DNA from 2 places in the Pedobacter faecalis genome. Region 1 is predicted to be linked to the other one. Evidence: riboswitches for the same ligand, from Rfam matches in the RefSeq annotation. Region 1 holds a riboswitch; the other holds the start of a gene.
What was found. A riboswitch is a leader RNA that binds a small molecule or an ion and turns the genes downstream of it on or off. The one in region 1 is predicted to bind S-adenosylmethionine.

Region 1 (8,018 bases):
CTCTTGAGGCTCTTCATAACCGGAACCCCCATTTCCATCAGCGCCGCTGCATTTAAATGCTGTTCATATTGGCCTTTCATAGGAATCACCAGCAGCTTTTTTTTCATAAACAGCGCTTCTGCCGGCGTCTCAAAACCTGCGCCGCATAGTACGCCTGTCGACATGGCCATACTGGCCGTAAACTTTTCAGAATTCACCGGCTGGATACTTACATTCTTAACAACGCGGCTTTTTTTGTTGTGTTTGGAAAACACCTCCCACTGCACATTCTTATAGACCGTAAGCTGCTTTATCAGGCGTTCATCATCGTAAGCGGGCAGATATACTGTATAGTAGCTCTTATCTTTCAACTCCTTCTCACGCACTGCTTGCCTGATCACAGGGGTGAAAACATTCTTATTGTATCGCTCAAAATGGAATCCATAGTGCACGCTGGCTGGCGCGTAGTTATTCAGGATCAACCTGCCCGTAGGATCGGCATGCGAAGCTTTCGGCGCATTTGGTGCGATAACCGCCGCCTGGTGACTCAGGCCGATACATGGTTTGTTCTGGAAGTAGCAGGCCCAGGCAGAAACGGGTTCAAAATCATTTATAATGAGGTCATACTCGTGAACCGGAAGGGATCGGATGGCGCTTCTCAGGGCGCGCAGATCGGCTTTTACGATGGTTTTCCACAGATTTACGCCGCCTGTCTTTCCGAAAATAAAGCTCATGCCTTTTAATTTGTATCGGACAGGAAAGGGAAGTTCCAGATCGCCCTGAATGCCGCTGACCAATACATCCACCTCTCCCATCTCACGAAGGAGCGGAACAATATCCATTGCCCGGCTCAAATGACCGTTGCCCGTGCCCTGCACGGCATAAAGTATCTTCATTATGCGTTAACCCGCAAATGAAGCCCTGATAATCTGACGCAGAAACACCTCCTTGAAGAAGTCGATGAGCAGAAACGGGTTAAAAATGGTAGCCATAATCGATCTGTTTTGGTCGCAAGCTAGCGTTACTGTGTAAACACTACATTTAGTTAATGTGAAGTTTTATCTCCGAACCCTTACGGAATCTGAAGCTGCTTGTGTCTTGATCTTTATTTGGAATTGATTTTTCTTTGTTGCATTTTTGTAACGCTTATAGAGAAAGACGGAGGGATTAGACCCTGCGAAGTCTTAGCAACCTGTACTTACAAGGTGCTACATTCTACTGGAGCCTTCTTTGCTCCCGAAAGATAAGTTAACTGGTAGCATTGGCTAGAGCACATTCAGCTAAACTCCGCAACTTTCCATTAAGCTTTGTATGTAATCAGTTCGGCACTTGTTTTGGCGCTGCGCCACTATCAAAAATAGCTTTTTACATGCTCATATTGTGTAACCCGTTAAATGAATATTAGAGAAGAACTAGAGAAACGTATTTTAATTATCGACGGTGCGATGGGCACCATGATCCAGCGATATACCCTGACTGAGGAAGATTTCCGGGGGGAACGTTTCAAGGATCACCCCTGTGATGTAAAAGGTAATAATGACCTGCTCAACATCACCCGGCCCGACATCATTAAGGCCATCCATACCGAATATCTTAAAGCCGGTACGGACATTATTGAAACCAATACTTTCAGCACGCAGCGCATCTCTCTGGCCGATTACCAGATGGAGGAGCTCGACTATGAACTAAGCTTCGAGGGGGCTAAAATTGCCAAGGAAGCGGCCAATGAGTTTATGGCGGCAAATCCGGAGCGCAAGTGCTTTGTGGCCGGTGCCATTGGCCCGACCAACCGGACGCTATCCATTTCACCTGATGTGAACGACCCTGGGTTCAGGGCCATTAGTTTTGACGAACTTGTAGATGCGTATGACAGGCAGGTACGGGGACTGGTAGACGGGGGCGCCGACGTATTGTTGATTGAGACGATATTTGACACGCTGAACGCTAAGGCGGCGATTTTTTCTATAAAGAAATATGAAGCGGAAATTGGCCGCAAGATAGAGATCATGATATCCGGAACCATTACAGATGCTTCAGGGAGAACCCTGAGCGGACAAACCGCTGAGGCCTTTCTGAATTCGGTAATGCATGCTAAACCTTTAAGTATAGGGTTTAACTGTGCGCTTGGCGCAAAAGACATGCGTCCGCATATTGAGGAGCTTTCAGCTAAGGCGGGCTGTTATGTTTCTGCCTATCCGAACGCCGGACTCCCGAATGAATTTGGGGCGTACGACGAGACACCGCATGAAACTGCTCACCTGGTTGAGGATTTCATACAACATGGTTTTGTGAACATTGTGGGTGGTTGCTGCGGCACCACGCCCGACCATATCGGCTGCATTGCTGAAAAAGCAAAAGGCATTGCCCCGCGAAAAATCCCTCAGATCCAACCGTACATGAGGCTTAGCGGGTTGGAACCTGTTACGATTACACCAGAAAGCATTTTCGTTAACATTGGCGAGCGCACAAACATCACGGGATCACCTAAGTTTTCCAAACTCATCCTGAGTGGTGATTTTGAAGCGGCCTTGTCGGTAGCCCGCCAGCAAGTGGAAGGCGGCGCCCAGGTTATTGACGTGAACATGGACGAAGGAATGATCGACTCTGAAGCAGCCATGACGAAGTTCCTGAACCTGATCGCTTCGGAACCGGACATATCAAAGTTGCCGATCATGGTCGACTCCTCGAAATGGACGGTTATAGAAGCCGGACTAAAATGCTTGCAAGGCAAGGGCATTGTGAATTCCATCTCTTTGAAAGAGGGCGAGGATAAATTCCGGGAAAGTGCCCGGAAGATCATGACGTATGGTGCGGCTGTGGTAGTGATGGCTTTTGATGAACGGGGACAGGCCGACAATTATGAAAGAAGGATCGAGATCTGTAAGAGATCTTACGACATACTGGTTAACGAAATTGGCTTCCCCGCTGAGGACATCATTTTCGACCCGAACATTCTGACGGTGGCGACGGGCCTGGAGGAGCATAACAATTATGCGGTCGACTTCATTAACGCAACGCGCTGGATTAAAGAAAACCTCCCTTATGCTAAGGTTAGCGGTGGGGTTTCCAATATATCCTTCTCATTTAGAGGCAACAACACTGTAAGGGAAGCCATGCATTCTGCTTTTCTCTATCATGCCATAAAAGCGGGGCTTGATATGGGCATTGTGAATGCCGGTATGCTTGAGGTGTATCAGGAGATTCCGCCTGAACTGCTTGAAATGGTAGAGGACGTTCTTCTGAACCGGCGGGATGACGCCACGGAACGGTTGGTAGAATACGCTGAAACCATTAAATCGAAAGGCAAAGAGGTGGTGCGCGATGAAACCTGGCGCAGAGGAACGGTAGAAGAGCGCTTGTCGCACGCCCTTGTTAAAGGGATTATCGAGTACCTGGATGCCGATGTAGAGGAAGCCCGGCAGAAATATGACCGCCCGATTCAGGTGATAGAAGGTCCGCTGATGGACGGTATGAATATTGTCGGCGACCTCTTTGGCGCTGGAAAAATGTTTTTGCCCCAGGTGGTAAAGTCGGCCCGTGTAATGAAAAAAGCTGTGGCTTACCTGCTCCCGTTCATTGAACAGGAAAAGCTTGCCAACCCGGATCAGGATCAGAATTCCTCGGCCGGAAGGGTGCTGATGGCGACTGTTAAAGGCGATGTGCACGACATTGGAAAAAATATAGTTGGTGTAGTGCTTGCCTGCAACAACTTTGAGATTGTTGATATGGGTGTGATGGTGCCTGCACAGGACATTATCAAAAAGGCCAGAGAGATCAACGCAGATATTATCGGTCTGAGTGGCTTGATAACGCCTTCTTTAGATGAGATGGTCCATTTTGCCAAGGAGATGGAGCGCGAAGGGTTTTCGATTCCGCTGATTATTGGCGGGGCAACCACCTCGCGTATCCACGTAGCCGTAAAGGTGGCACCAAACTACTCCGGCCCTGCTATCCACGTCCTCGATGCGTCTAGAAGTGTGACCGTATGCAGCACGCTGATGAACCAGGACACGCGTGACGATTATATAGCAGGCATTAAAGCTGAATATGAGAAGGCCCGTGAAGCACATTTGAATAAGCGGCCTGACAAACGGTATAAGACCTTAGAGGAAGCACGTGAGGGTAGTTTCAAATTGGATCTGGATCAGGTTGCGACAGCACCCCGGTTTTTAGGAACAAAGGTATTTGAGGACTATCCGCTGGAAGACCTGGTGCCTTATATCGATTGGACACCGTTTTTCCATACATGGGAACTTCGGGGCAGTTATCCGAGAATTCTCGAGGATGAGGTAGTTGGCGACGAGGCGAAAAAGCTGTTTGAAGACGCTCAGTTGCTGCTTAGACGCATTGTAGACGAGAAATTGCTGGCTGCTAAGGCGGTAATTGGTTTTTGGCTTGCCAATGCGGTTGGCGATGATATTGTACTGAATGTTGACGGAGAAGAGGTCGTGATCCACACACTTCGTCAGCAGGCCGAGAAAGCAGACGGTCAACCGTACTATGCGTTGTCGGACTTTATTGCACCTAAAAGCACGGGAATACAGGATTATTTCGGGGGCTTTGCACTCACTGCCGGTATTGGCTGCGATGAACTGGTAGCAAGTTTTGAGGCGAATCATGATGACTACAACAGCATCATGGCGAAGGCGCTGGCCGACCGACTGGCTGAGGCTTTTGCAGAGCGTATGCACGAACTGGTGCGCAAGGACTACTGGGGCTATGCAAACGAGGAATCATTCAGCAATGAGGAACTGATCAAAGAAGAATACGTGGGTATCCGCCCTGCACCGGGTTACCCGGCCTGTCCGGAACACACTGAGAAAGGCACATTGTTTAGCCTCCTTGAAGCTGAAAATAAGATTGGCCTTCGGCTCACAGAGAGTTACGCCATGCATCCTACTGCGGCAGTTAGCGGATTTTACTTTGCCCATCCGCAATCGAGGTACTTTGGCCTGGGTAAAATAACCCGCGACCAGGTGGAAGATTATGCGGTGCGAAAAGGCATGACTACCGAAGAAGCAGAGAGATGGCTGGGACCGAACCTGGCGTATTAATCCATATTTATAGACCGACCAACCATGAAAATTACCGACCATATAAAAAACGCAAACGGCAGGACGCTGTTCTCTTTCGAACTGCTCCCACCTGTTAAAGGAAGAAGTATAGAAGAGATATATAAAGCTATTGATCCTTTAATGGATTTTAAGCCGCCCTTTATTGACGTAACTTACCATCGTGAGGACTACATCTACAAGCAGCACGACAGCGGTTTGCTTGAAAAGGTTTCCTATCGCAAACGCCCGGGCACCGTAGCCATCTGCGCAGCGATTATGAACCGTTATAAGGTAGACGCTGTACCTCACCTGATTTGCGGTGGATTTACGAAAGAAGAAACCGAGAATGCGCTGATTGACCTGCAGTTTTTGGGTATCGACAACGTGCTGGTACTAAGAGGTGATGCCCGGCACGGGGATTCCTCGTTCGTACCAACCCCGGGGGGCCATGCCTACGCTACGGAACTGCTTCAGCAGGTGATGGATATGAATAGCGGAAAGTACCTGCATGAAGATCATTCTGCTTTTAAGACAGACTTCTGCATTGGGGTAGCCGGTTATCCGGAAAAGCATTTTGAGGCGCCTAACCTGAAAATAGACTTCAAGTACCTGAAGCAGAAAGTGGAGATGGGTGCAGAGTTTATTGTAACCCAGATGTTTTTTGACAACACCAAATATGTTGATTTCGTAAAACAGTGCCGCGAAAACGGTATTCATGTACCCATTATACCGGGGCTAAAGCCGATCACCTCTTCCAAGCAACTGATCAGCTTACCTAAGATTTTCCATATTGACCTGCCGGAGGAACTCACGGAAGCAGTGTTGGCTTGTAAAGACGAAAAACAGGTGAAAGAGGTTGGCATTGAATGGATGATCCATCAGTGTAAAGAGTTGATTAAAGTTGGTGCGCCGGTTTTGCATTTTTATACCATGAGTAATCCGGAGCCAACCAGAAAAATAGCGGAAGCGGTTTTTTAATATTTGTGGAATACTCTTTGTATCTTTCGTATCCATCAACACGAAAGAATATGAAAAGACTGGCGATCATTGCTTTTATTTTTATAGTGAGCTCCGTGGGCTGCACCACCATGAAGCCGGGAACAATCAGTAATGGTGGACTTTCCGCTTTAGGAGGCACCTGGGAGCTGGTTTACATTTCCGGCCCGAGAATCGCCTTCAACGGATTGTATCCGGCGAAACGGCCCAGCATTAAATTCGATATTTCTGAAAAGCGTTTCAGCGGCAATACGAGCTGCAATTCATTTTCCGGGACACTCTCAGCTGATGATACAACTATTGATTTTACACAACCTTTTATGATGACAAAAATGGCCTGCCCGGGTGAAGGAGAGGCCATTTTCGTTGAAATGCTTCGTAAGGTGAACCGTTATGAAATTACTGCCGATACGGCATTAAATTTTATGACGGGAGATATCACGATGATGAGGTTCAATAAGAAATAAGGATTTCTTTCAGAGACTCAAACTTTGGAGCCATTGCAGTAACCTGCTTTTCTTTCTGCCTAAGCCCGTCGACCTGAGCTGGCACCTGGATATTGGCCCGTTGTTCTTTTGAGAACACCTCCGGAAACTTGCAGGCGTGGGCAGTGGAAAGAAATACTGCGGCATCTTCCTGCTCACTTGAAATATACTGTTTTCGGTGCTCCTGTATAGCCAACCAGGCGATCGCGGTATGCGGACAGGCAATATAGCTGTATTGCTCATATAAAGCGTCCATACCTTTAAGGGTTTCTTCGTCGGTAAACCGGTAACTTGTAACCAGCTTTCTAATAGCCTCAACGTCCTGGTCAAACATATCCATAATTCTTACCCAGTTACTCGGTGCACCTACGTCCATGGCGTTGGCATAGGTTTGAACGGATGGTCGCGCATCATAAACGCCGGTCTGAAGGAAGCGCGGAACAGTATCATTTACATTGGTAGCCGCGATAAACCTGCTCGCAGGAAGACCCATCTTTGTGGCGAGCAAGCCTGCTGCGATATTACCGAAGTTGCCGCTTGGGACAGAGAATATAAGATTCGTTTTCCCCTGCCTTTTCAACTGCGCATAGGTATAAAAATAATAGAACGTTTGCGGGATGAGTCTTGCTATATTGATGGAATTGGCCGATGTAAGCCTTAGATGATTATTCAGTGCTTCGTCGGCAAAGGCCTCTTTAACCAGGCGCTGACAATCATCAAAGGTGCCCAGAACCGATATTGCATGGATATTCTCCCCGTTTGTACATAGCTGCAGTTCCTGTATATCACTTACTTTACCTTCCGGATATAAGATTGTTACCCTGGTATTGTGAACGCCCAGGAAACCCAGCGCCACTGCTCCGCCCGTATCGCCTGAAGTGGCGACCAGAACATCCAGCGTTTTCTCGCCGTCCTTAAGAAAATAACCCATCACACGGCTCATGAACCTGGCGCCAAAATCCTTAAATGCCAGAGAGGGGCCATGAAAAAGCTCCAGCACATAGGTCTGCTCATCAAGTTTTACCGCTGGTGCATCAAAATCAATAGCGTCATCTATAAGCTTTCTAAGATCCGATGCCGGGATGGCTTCCTGCAGAAGTGAAGAGGCTACATGAAAGGCGATATCGCGCAGACTGTACTGATCAATCTGATCCAGGAAAGCACTATCGAGCTTAGGAATATGAATCGGCATGTACAAGCCTTTGTCGAGCGGCATACTATTAAATACCGCGGTTTGGAAATCGACGCTCAGGTCGTGATTATTGGTACTGTATAATTTCATGATGCTGCTTAGTCTAGTATTATCGGTCCTTTTTTGTTCATCTCGGAAACAAAGGACAGGCTGTTGATGTCGAGTCCTTTTAGATGATCCTGAAGCTTTTGTGTAATCTGCCGGGCCGTATCTGCGTCTTTAGTAAGCGCGAATACGGATGGCCCGGATCCGGATATACCAAAACCTATACCGCCTGCTTCCAGGGCCATCGACTTCATCACTGCGAAGTCC
Region 2 (8,018 bases), 1.7 Mb from region 1:
CGTACCGGTGATAAAAAACGCGGATCAGTTCAATCTTGTCGGGCTTACCAAGTCTGTGAACGATCTTGCGCTCAGGGCCAGGGCTTCAAAGCTGAAGCCGGATGAAACGCAAAACGGAACTTTTACGCTTACAAATATAGGATCCTTTGGGAATGTCATGGGCACACCGATCATTAACCAGCCTCAGGTAGCTATATTGGCTGTTGGAGCCATTAAGAAAAAACCAGCAGTGCTGGAAACTGAGTTTGGGGATGTCATAGCCATCCGTCATATGATGTATTTATCACTTTCCTATGATCACCGCGTGGTAGATGGCGCATTAGGCGGCTCATTTGTACGACGGGTGGCGGATTACCTGGAGAACTGGGATATAGAGCGTGAGATATAAGCTTTAGAGATATAAAAAAAGCCCCTTGATCCACAAGGGGCTTTTTTATGGCCTAGTTGTTAATTCGCCAGCACAGCCTCTTCAACAACCGCTTTTATTTGCTCGTCGGTATATGTATACCTTCCTGTATGAGCAATAAAAATGTCCTTTTGCTCCAACAAGTCACGATTTGCGAGCAGGCTCTTTAGATTTACATTTCCGATCACATATTTGTAATCGTCGCGAACGAAACGTTCCACGATGTTCTTAATGCCAAGCTTCTCGATAGTATACTCATGCGTGTAACGCAGGTAAACCTCAATGTCGACGTTGTCTGTGTGTATCAAACCATTGTGCTGATGATATTTCTTATACTCGTAGCGATAGTCGTACCGCAAGGCTGCAATATCCGATAACACTGCTGCGCCGGTTGGGTGACCACCAGCACCTTTTCCAAAGAAAAATTGCTTATCCGCAAAGGCAGCCTGAACGGTCACACCATTATATTCGTTCTCGACGTTAAAGAGAAAATCGTCAGATTTAACAAACTTAGGGAGCACGTAAGTCACGATTTGTTTTGTGCTGATCTTCCTGGCTGTTGGTACCAGCTTTATCCTGAAATTTTTCTCTCTCGCATAACGAATGTCGTTGTCAGACAGGTTTTGAATACCAACGTTCAAGATCTTATCCGGGTTAATAAACAAGCCGTAAGCATGAGCGGTCGCAATGGCCAGCTTAAACTTAGGATCGTATCCGCCGACATCCAATATCGGATTCGTTTCAGCGAACCCGAGGTCCTGAGCTTGCTTTAGTGCTACGCCATATTCCAGTCCGTCATTAAATATTTTGGAAAGGATATAGTTCGACGAACCATTAAATATTCCGCTTATGCCGTGCAGAAGTTCGTTGTCGTAATACTCTTCGAGATTCCTGATTATTGGGATACTACCACATACAGCACCTTCATATAGCAGCGACGTACCGTGGTCTGCCTGAAGCTGGACCAGTTCCGCAAGATGATGCGCAATCATCTTTTTGTTTGCCGATACAACGTTCTTTCCGCTCATAAGTGCTTTTTTTGCAATATTAAAAGCAACGTCGGCATCGTCAATCAATTCTACAATGGTATTGATCTCTGGGTTGTTTAAAATTTCGTCATGATCGGTCGTAAAAAGGTGCGCATCTAATATGCGTTTTTTTGAAGGGTCTTTAATTGCTATCTTAACAATCTCCAGGTTAAGTTCCTGTCCGCGGATAATGTCGTGCAGTCCTTGTCCGACCACGCCAAAACCAAACAGGCCAATCTTAAGTTTTTTGCTCATGAATCAATTAAGCTGTTTTATGTAATTTAATTATCTTTTTATCTGCATGCTCTTTTAAAAATGTGCCTATCATTTTTGTGAGCACGTTCGTCTCAATCAGGAAGCCATCATGGCCATACGCAGATTTCAGGGGCTGAAATTCAGCATCAGGAATAGATTTAGCCAAAAACTCTTGTTCTGAAAGCGGGAACAAGATATCGTTTTCAATGCCGATCACTAAAGTATTTGCCTTCACTTCCAGAAGTGCATCGTTTACGCTGCGCCTCCCGCGTCCTACGTTGTGACTATCCATCGCCTTGGTAAGGTACCAGTAGCTATAGGCATTGAAGCGTTTGCACAGCTTTTCACCCTGATAGTTCTGGTAAGAGGAGGCCCTAAAATTGTCCGTTTTGTCGTTTACGCTTTCGAGTTGAGTAGCCGTATACGCATCGTAAGTGCGATAGGAGAGCAGCGCGATACTTCGCGCAGCCTTTAAGCCTTTCAAACCACCTTCCGGTTGCTGAGCGTAGAACGTCCGGTCGGCCGTAATAGCAAGGCGCTGGCTTTCATTGAAGGCAATACCCCAGGGCGAGTGTATAGCATTGGTGGCAATTAATACCAGATTTTCAATCCGGTCGTTTTCTGTGATTGCCCATTCCAGAGATTGCTGACCTCCTAAAGATCCACCCATCAGTACCTTAATTTTTCCAATGCCCAGATGATCAGTAAGGATGCGGTGTGCAGCCACAATATCCCTGATCGTAAACTCCGGGAACGAAAGGTAGTAAGGCTGACCGGTAGCCGGATTGATACTTAATGGGGAGGTGGTCCCATAATGGGAGCCCAGCACATTGGCACATACAATGAAATGCTCTTCCGGATTAAATAAGTCATTTTGACCAAACAAACCCTTCCACCAGTCCAGGACATCTGAATTTGCGGTTAACGCGTGGCAAACCCAGATCACATTGTCTTTCTCCGCATTCAACTGGCCATAAGTCTGATAAGCAATCGTAAGGTCGTTAATCTCTTTGCCATTCTCCAGTTTGAAGGTCTCTTTATAACGATGCGTCGCCGTATTTGTCATTCCTGTGAACTCCGTATTAAAGTTTTATTGCCGCAAACGCCTGTTCAAAATCCGCCTTTATATCGTCAATGTGCTCAATACCTACAGACACGCGAAGTTGGTTAGGCAAAACGCCTGCTGCCACCTGTTCCGATTCGCTAAGCTGCTGATGGGTAGTAGCAGAAGGCTGGATGATGAGTGTTTTCGCGTCGCCCACATTGGCCAGGTGGCTTACCAGCTTCAGGCTGTCCACCAGCCGGGTTGCCAATTCCTTGCCTCCTTTCAATTCGAAGGAAAGAACCGCGCCGAAGCCATTTTTAAGGTATTTTTTTGCGTTAGTATGATATTTACTGCCCGGCAATCCAGGATAACTCACTGAGCTTACAGCCTCATGGCTTTCCAGCCAGGTTGCCAGGGCTAACGCGTTATCCACATGTCGCTGAACACGAAGCGACAATGTTTCTAAGCCCTGAAGCAGTAAAAACGAGTTGAACGGCGATATGGCCGGACCAAAGTCCCTTAATCCCTCCACTCTTGCACGAATGATAAACTGTATATTTCCGAAAGGACCCCCGATGCCAAAGACATCATTAAATACCAATCCGTGATAACCCTCGGAAGGCTCTGTAAACTGCGGAAACTTTCCATTGCCCCAGTTGTAATTTCCTCCGTCTACAATGACGCCACCGATGCTGGTACCATGCCCGCCAATCCATTTTGTCGCCGATTGAACCACGATATGTGCGCCATGCTCCAAAGGCTTGAACAGATAGCCCGCTGCTCCGAATGTATTGTCCACGATCAGTGGCAGTTCATGGCGGTTGGCAATCTCAGACAATTTTTCAAAATCTATGATACTGAACGCAGGATTGCCTATGGTCTCCACGTAAATGGCTTTGGTATCGCTGTCGATCTTTGCTTCAAAATCTGTAACGTCATCGCCGTTAGCAAATCTCACATCAATGCCCAGACGCTTGAAGGCTACCTTAAACTGATTGTATGAACCACCGTATAAGTGTGATGAAGCGACAAAATTGTCGCCCGCCTGCAAGATATTGTTTAAAGCTATGAACTGCGCTGCTTGTCCCGAACCTACTGCCAGGGCCGCTACGCCACCCTCAAGTGCTGCAATCCGCTTTTCAAACACATCATTGGTGGGGTTCATGATGCGTGTATAAATATTTCCGAATTCCTTTAGCGCAAACAGGTTCGCGCCGTGTTCTGAATTCTTAAATCCATATGATGTCGTTTGATAAATAGGTACGGCTCTCGACCCTGTTGTAGGATCTATTTCCTGTCCTGCATGTACCTGCAGTGTTTCAAATTTAAGGTTTGCTGACATATTTAAATTTTTTTATGGTTAATGATTGGTTAAGCTAAGCGGCTTATCGCTGGGATGTAACTTTCTCGTACCCTGTACAGGGCCTTCCGTATGACAAGATATAGCAGGAGGAAGATTTTCAATGATCACATGCCGAAGCACATGCATGCAGGCCTGTGAAGATCACTGAATAATCCGGGAGTAATTCTTAATGTTTTCATTTCGTTTCAATTTATCTCTCCAAATAGCACCATGCCTTTGGTCAGGAATTGGCACCTTCTTCCCAGTTGGGGAGGGTTGCCAGTGGGTCTCAGAGCCTGTCTCTCGCCACTTCTTTATAAATCAAACCATGTAGGCTGACTTGATTAGCTACTCGCTAACGACGACAAATGTACTACTTCGCGGCCAATTCGTCCAAATAATATTTCGAAATATTTTTAAACGACTTATAGTCAATTAATTGGCATCAATGTTTCAGTCGTTTTTTTAGCCTAAAGCCTGTGTCAGGTCTCGAATCAGATCGTCAATATGTTCAAGTCCCGCAGATATCCGAATTAAATTTTGCGGTGTTTTGGTATCTGGTCCTTCAATGGACGCCCGATGTTCAATCAGGCTTTCTACACCACCAAGACTTGTCGCCTGGGCAAACAATTCCACCTTGTTTACCACCGCTTTAGCTTTTTGTGCGCCACCCTTAAGCAGTACAGAAAGCATCCCTCCAAAGGCCTTCATCTGCGATCTTGCGATCTCATGCTGAGGATGGTTGGCAAGGCCAGGATAAAACACCTCATCAATCGCCGGATGTTGTTCCAGGAATTTTGCGAGGGCAAGGCCATTATCGCAGTGTCCGCGCATTCTGTACGGCAAAGTCTTAATACTGCGCAAAAGCAGGTAGCAGTCGAAAGGCGAGGGCACTGCGCCGCCAACCTGCTGAATATTTCTGATTTTGTCCCAAAACTCATTCTGAGTAGCCGTAATCAGCGCACCGCCTAGTACATCGCTATGGCCGCCGATGTATTTGGTAGAGGAATGCATCACGATATCAGCCCCAAGCGCCAGCGTATGTTGCAGGCAGGGTGAAGCGAATGTGCTGTCGCAAACCAGTATCAGACCAAACCGCTTTGCAATTTTCGCCGTAGCAGTGATATCGGTGATCTTTAACAGCGGATTTGATGGGGTCTCTATCCATATTAGAGCTGTATTCGGTTTTATGCAGGATTCGATCGCCTCAGACGAGGTCATATCCGCGAAGTCAAATTCCAGTGTTTCGTTAAACATGGTCAGCAGCTGTTTCTTGAACCCCCAGTACATATCGTCGGGCGCAATAACGTGGCTGCCCGCAGGCAAGGCCTGAAAAACGGCCATACCAGCCGTATTTCCGGAGGAAAAAGCACAGGCATCAGCCCCGCCTTCGAGTGCCGACAACGCTTTTTCCAGCGCAGTCCGGTTCGGATTGCTTATTCTGCTATACATATGTCCACCCGAATAGCCACCGTCCTCGTTACGGAAAAAGGTGGTCGACAAATTGATTGGTGATGTCACATCTCCGGTGCTGGGCTTGTAAAAATTACCCCCATGAATGGCAATAGTTTCTGGCTTCATATAACAAAGTTAAGCCGAAAACTTGTTAGTTACTGGTGTTTGGCAAGATTTATGTAATTAGCAAAGCAAAAATGAAGATATGAAAAGAATAGTGTTACTAGCTGCCATCATATGCAGTTCAATGATGGTATTGCAAAGCTGCTCTCCCAAAGGAACAAATACAACAGTAAAAAGAGGTAACATCACCGGAAGCTGGGTGCTTAACGACATCACGTTTGAAGGTGTCCCTCAATCTGCTGTAAAATCACTTTTTGATGAAGGGCCTCATACCTGCTTTATTGGCAGCACATGGCGGCTAACCAATAGTGGCAACGGGACCTATACGCTTCCGGGAGGCAGTAATTGCGCAGCCAAGACACAAAATATTTACTGGTCTGCCAGTCCTGCCGATCAAACGTTTCAGTTTAAGAAGCTGAATGAAGGAGAGAAGGCGAGAGATATCAGTTCCGGATACCGGACAGTGCTGGCTTCGGCCGACGGCAATACCATGGTGATCAAGTCGCCCGTTGAATATGGTAGCGGTGCCGCATACATCGTCCTTAACTTCAGCAAAGCCGCAAATTAAGGATATTCTGAAAAATTTGAAGCGGGGATAGTCTATTCGATTATCCCCGTTTTTGTTAGTCTTACTCAAGCATATGTTGCTGTAATGACATCTTCCTGGCATTTTTATCCTATTTTTGTTGAGTTAAACAACATATGGATACTTCATTACTGAACTTGCTTCTATCAGACGCCAGTCTGCCCGGAGAGCATAGAAATATAGCCAGGAAAGTCCGCGACCGGGAGCGGATTACATTTGATGAGGCTGTTTATCTTTACGAAAAAGCGGAACTGGGTTATCTGGGTGTGCTCGCTAATTTCATCAGGGAATATAAGCATGGAGACCTGACCTATTTCAACCGGAACTTTCATTTAGAACCCACCAACCTTTGTGTGTATGACTGCAAATTCTGCTCGTACTCTAGGCTGATTAAGCAGAAGGAGGAAGGCTGGGCGCTGAGCATGGAACAAATGATGGATATCGTGAAGCGGTACGATGGCGAGCCGGTTACGGAAGTTCACATTGTAGGCGGGGTACTGCCACAATATGACCTGCAGTTTTATGCGGCACTTTTCTCTGCGATCAAAGCGCACCGGCCAGAACTTCACGTAAAGGCTCTGACTCCGGTAGAGTATCATTATATTTTCAAAAAGGCAAAAACAGACTATGCCTCAGGCATGCGTCTCATGAAAGAGGCCGGACTTGAATCCTTGCCCGGCGGCGGTGCGGAAATCTTTCATCCTGATATCCGTTCGCAGATCGCGAAAGATAAATGTACGGGCGACCAATGGCTGGCCATCCACGAAGAATGGCATAAGCTTGGAATGCGGTCGAACGCCACGATGCTGTATGGCCACATAGAAAAGTTTGAGCACCGGGTAGATCATATGGATCAGCTAAGGCAACTGCAGGACCGCACCGGAGGGTTTCAAACGTTTATACCACTTAAATTCAGGAACCAGCACAATCAAATGAGTGGTGTTCCCGAGGTTTCTGTGATTGAAGACCTCCGCAACTATGCAATTGCCCGGATATATCTGGACAACTTCGATCATATTAAAGCCTATTGGGCGATGATCAGCAGGCAAACCGCGCAGTTATCACTCAATTTTGGAGTGGATGATATAGATGGCACACTCGATGACACTACAAAGATTTATTCTATGGCGGGTGCAGAAGAACAGAATCCTGCCATGAGTACCAAAGAACTTGTCGACCTGATCAAACAGGTAAAACGGAAACCCATTGAACGCGATACCTTGTACAATGTGGTCAAAGACTACTCCGATGTGGTATTTGAAGAAGACGCAAAGCCTCAGTTTTACAAACTTCCGGTCATTAACTGATGGAGAAAGAAATATACATCATAAGGCATGGTGAAACAGATTTGAACCGGTTAGGTATTGTTCAGGGCAGGGGCATAAACAGCGACTTGAATGAGACGGGACGCGGGCAGGCAGAGGCCTTCTATAAAAAGTACAGTCAGGTTCCCTTCGATAAAATTTATACCTCTACATTAAAACGAACGCACCAAACCGTCCAGAATTTTATAGCAGCAGGCATTCCCTGGGAACAGCACCAAGGCTTCGATGAACTGGCCTGGGGCGAATGGGAAGGTCAGCCAAACGACGAAAATGCAATTGCTGCCTTTCGCGGTATAATGGAGAAATGGGAGGGGGGCGATTACCACGCTTCTTTCCCGGGCGGCGAAAGTCCCAATGATGTGCTTAAGCGCATAGAAGAGGCCCTGGACGTACTCATGAGCCACGAGGAGGAGAAGCTTGTCCTGGTCTGCATGCACGGGCGGGCCATGCGAT

Region 2: it holds a riboswitch for S-adenosylmethionine, as region 1 does, so the genes downstream of both, QEP07_RS00745 (O-acetylhomoserine aminocarboxypropyltransferase/cysteine synthase family protein) here and metH (methionine synthase) in region 1, are expected to answer to the same signal.

The regions. Positions count from the first base shown of each region.
Region 1 covers NZ_JARXOW010000001.1:1,904,409-1,912,426, forward strand. The annotation lists gene QEP07_RS08610 (glycosyltransferase family protein) at 1-875, opposite strand, end outside; SAM riboswitch class I at 1,123-1,229, shown strand; gene metH (methionine synthase) at 1,374-5,033, shown strand; gene metF (methylenetetrahydrofolate reductase [NAD(P)H]) at 5,058-6,011, shown strand; gene QEP07_RS08625 (META domain-containing protein) at 6,062-6,496, shown strand; gene thrC (threonine synthase) at 6,483-7,796, opposite strand; gene QEP07_RS08635 (homoserine kinase) at 7,805-8,018, opposite strand, start outside.
Region 2 covers NZ_JARXOW010000001.1:164,512-172,529, forward strand. The annotation lists gene QEP07_RS00730 (dihydrolipoamide acetyltransferase family protein) at 1-388, shown strand, start outside; gene QEP07_RS00735 (homoserine dehydrogenase) at 448-1,689, opposite strand; gene QEP07_RS00740 (homoserine O-acetyltransferase family protein) at 1,697-2,755, opposite strand; gene QEP07_RS00745 (O-acetylhomoserine aminocarboxypropyltransferase/cysteine synthase family protein) at 2,772-4,076, opposite strand; SAM riboswitch class I at 4,285-4,399, opposite strand; gene QEP07_RS00750 (trans-sulfuration enzyme family protein) at 4,542-5,657, opposite strand; gene QEP07_RS00755 (lipocalin family protein) at 5,737-6,222, shown strand; gene mqnE (aminofutalosine synthase MqnE) at 6,357-7,547, shown strand; gene QEP07_RS00765 (histidine phosphatase family protein) at 7,547-8,018, shown strand, end outside.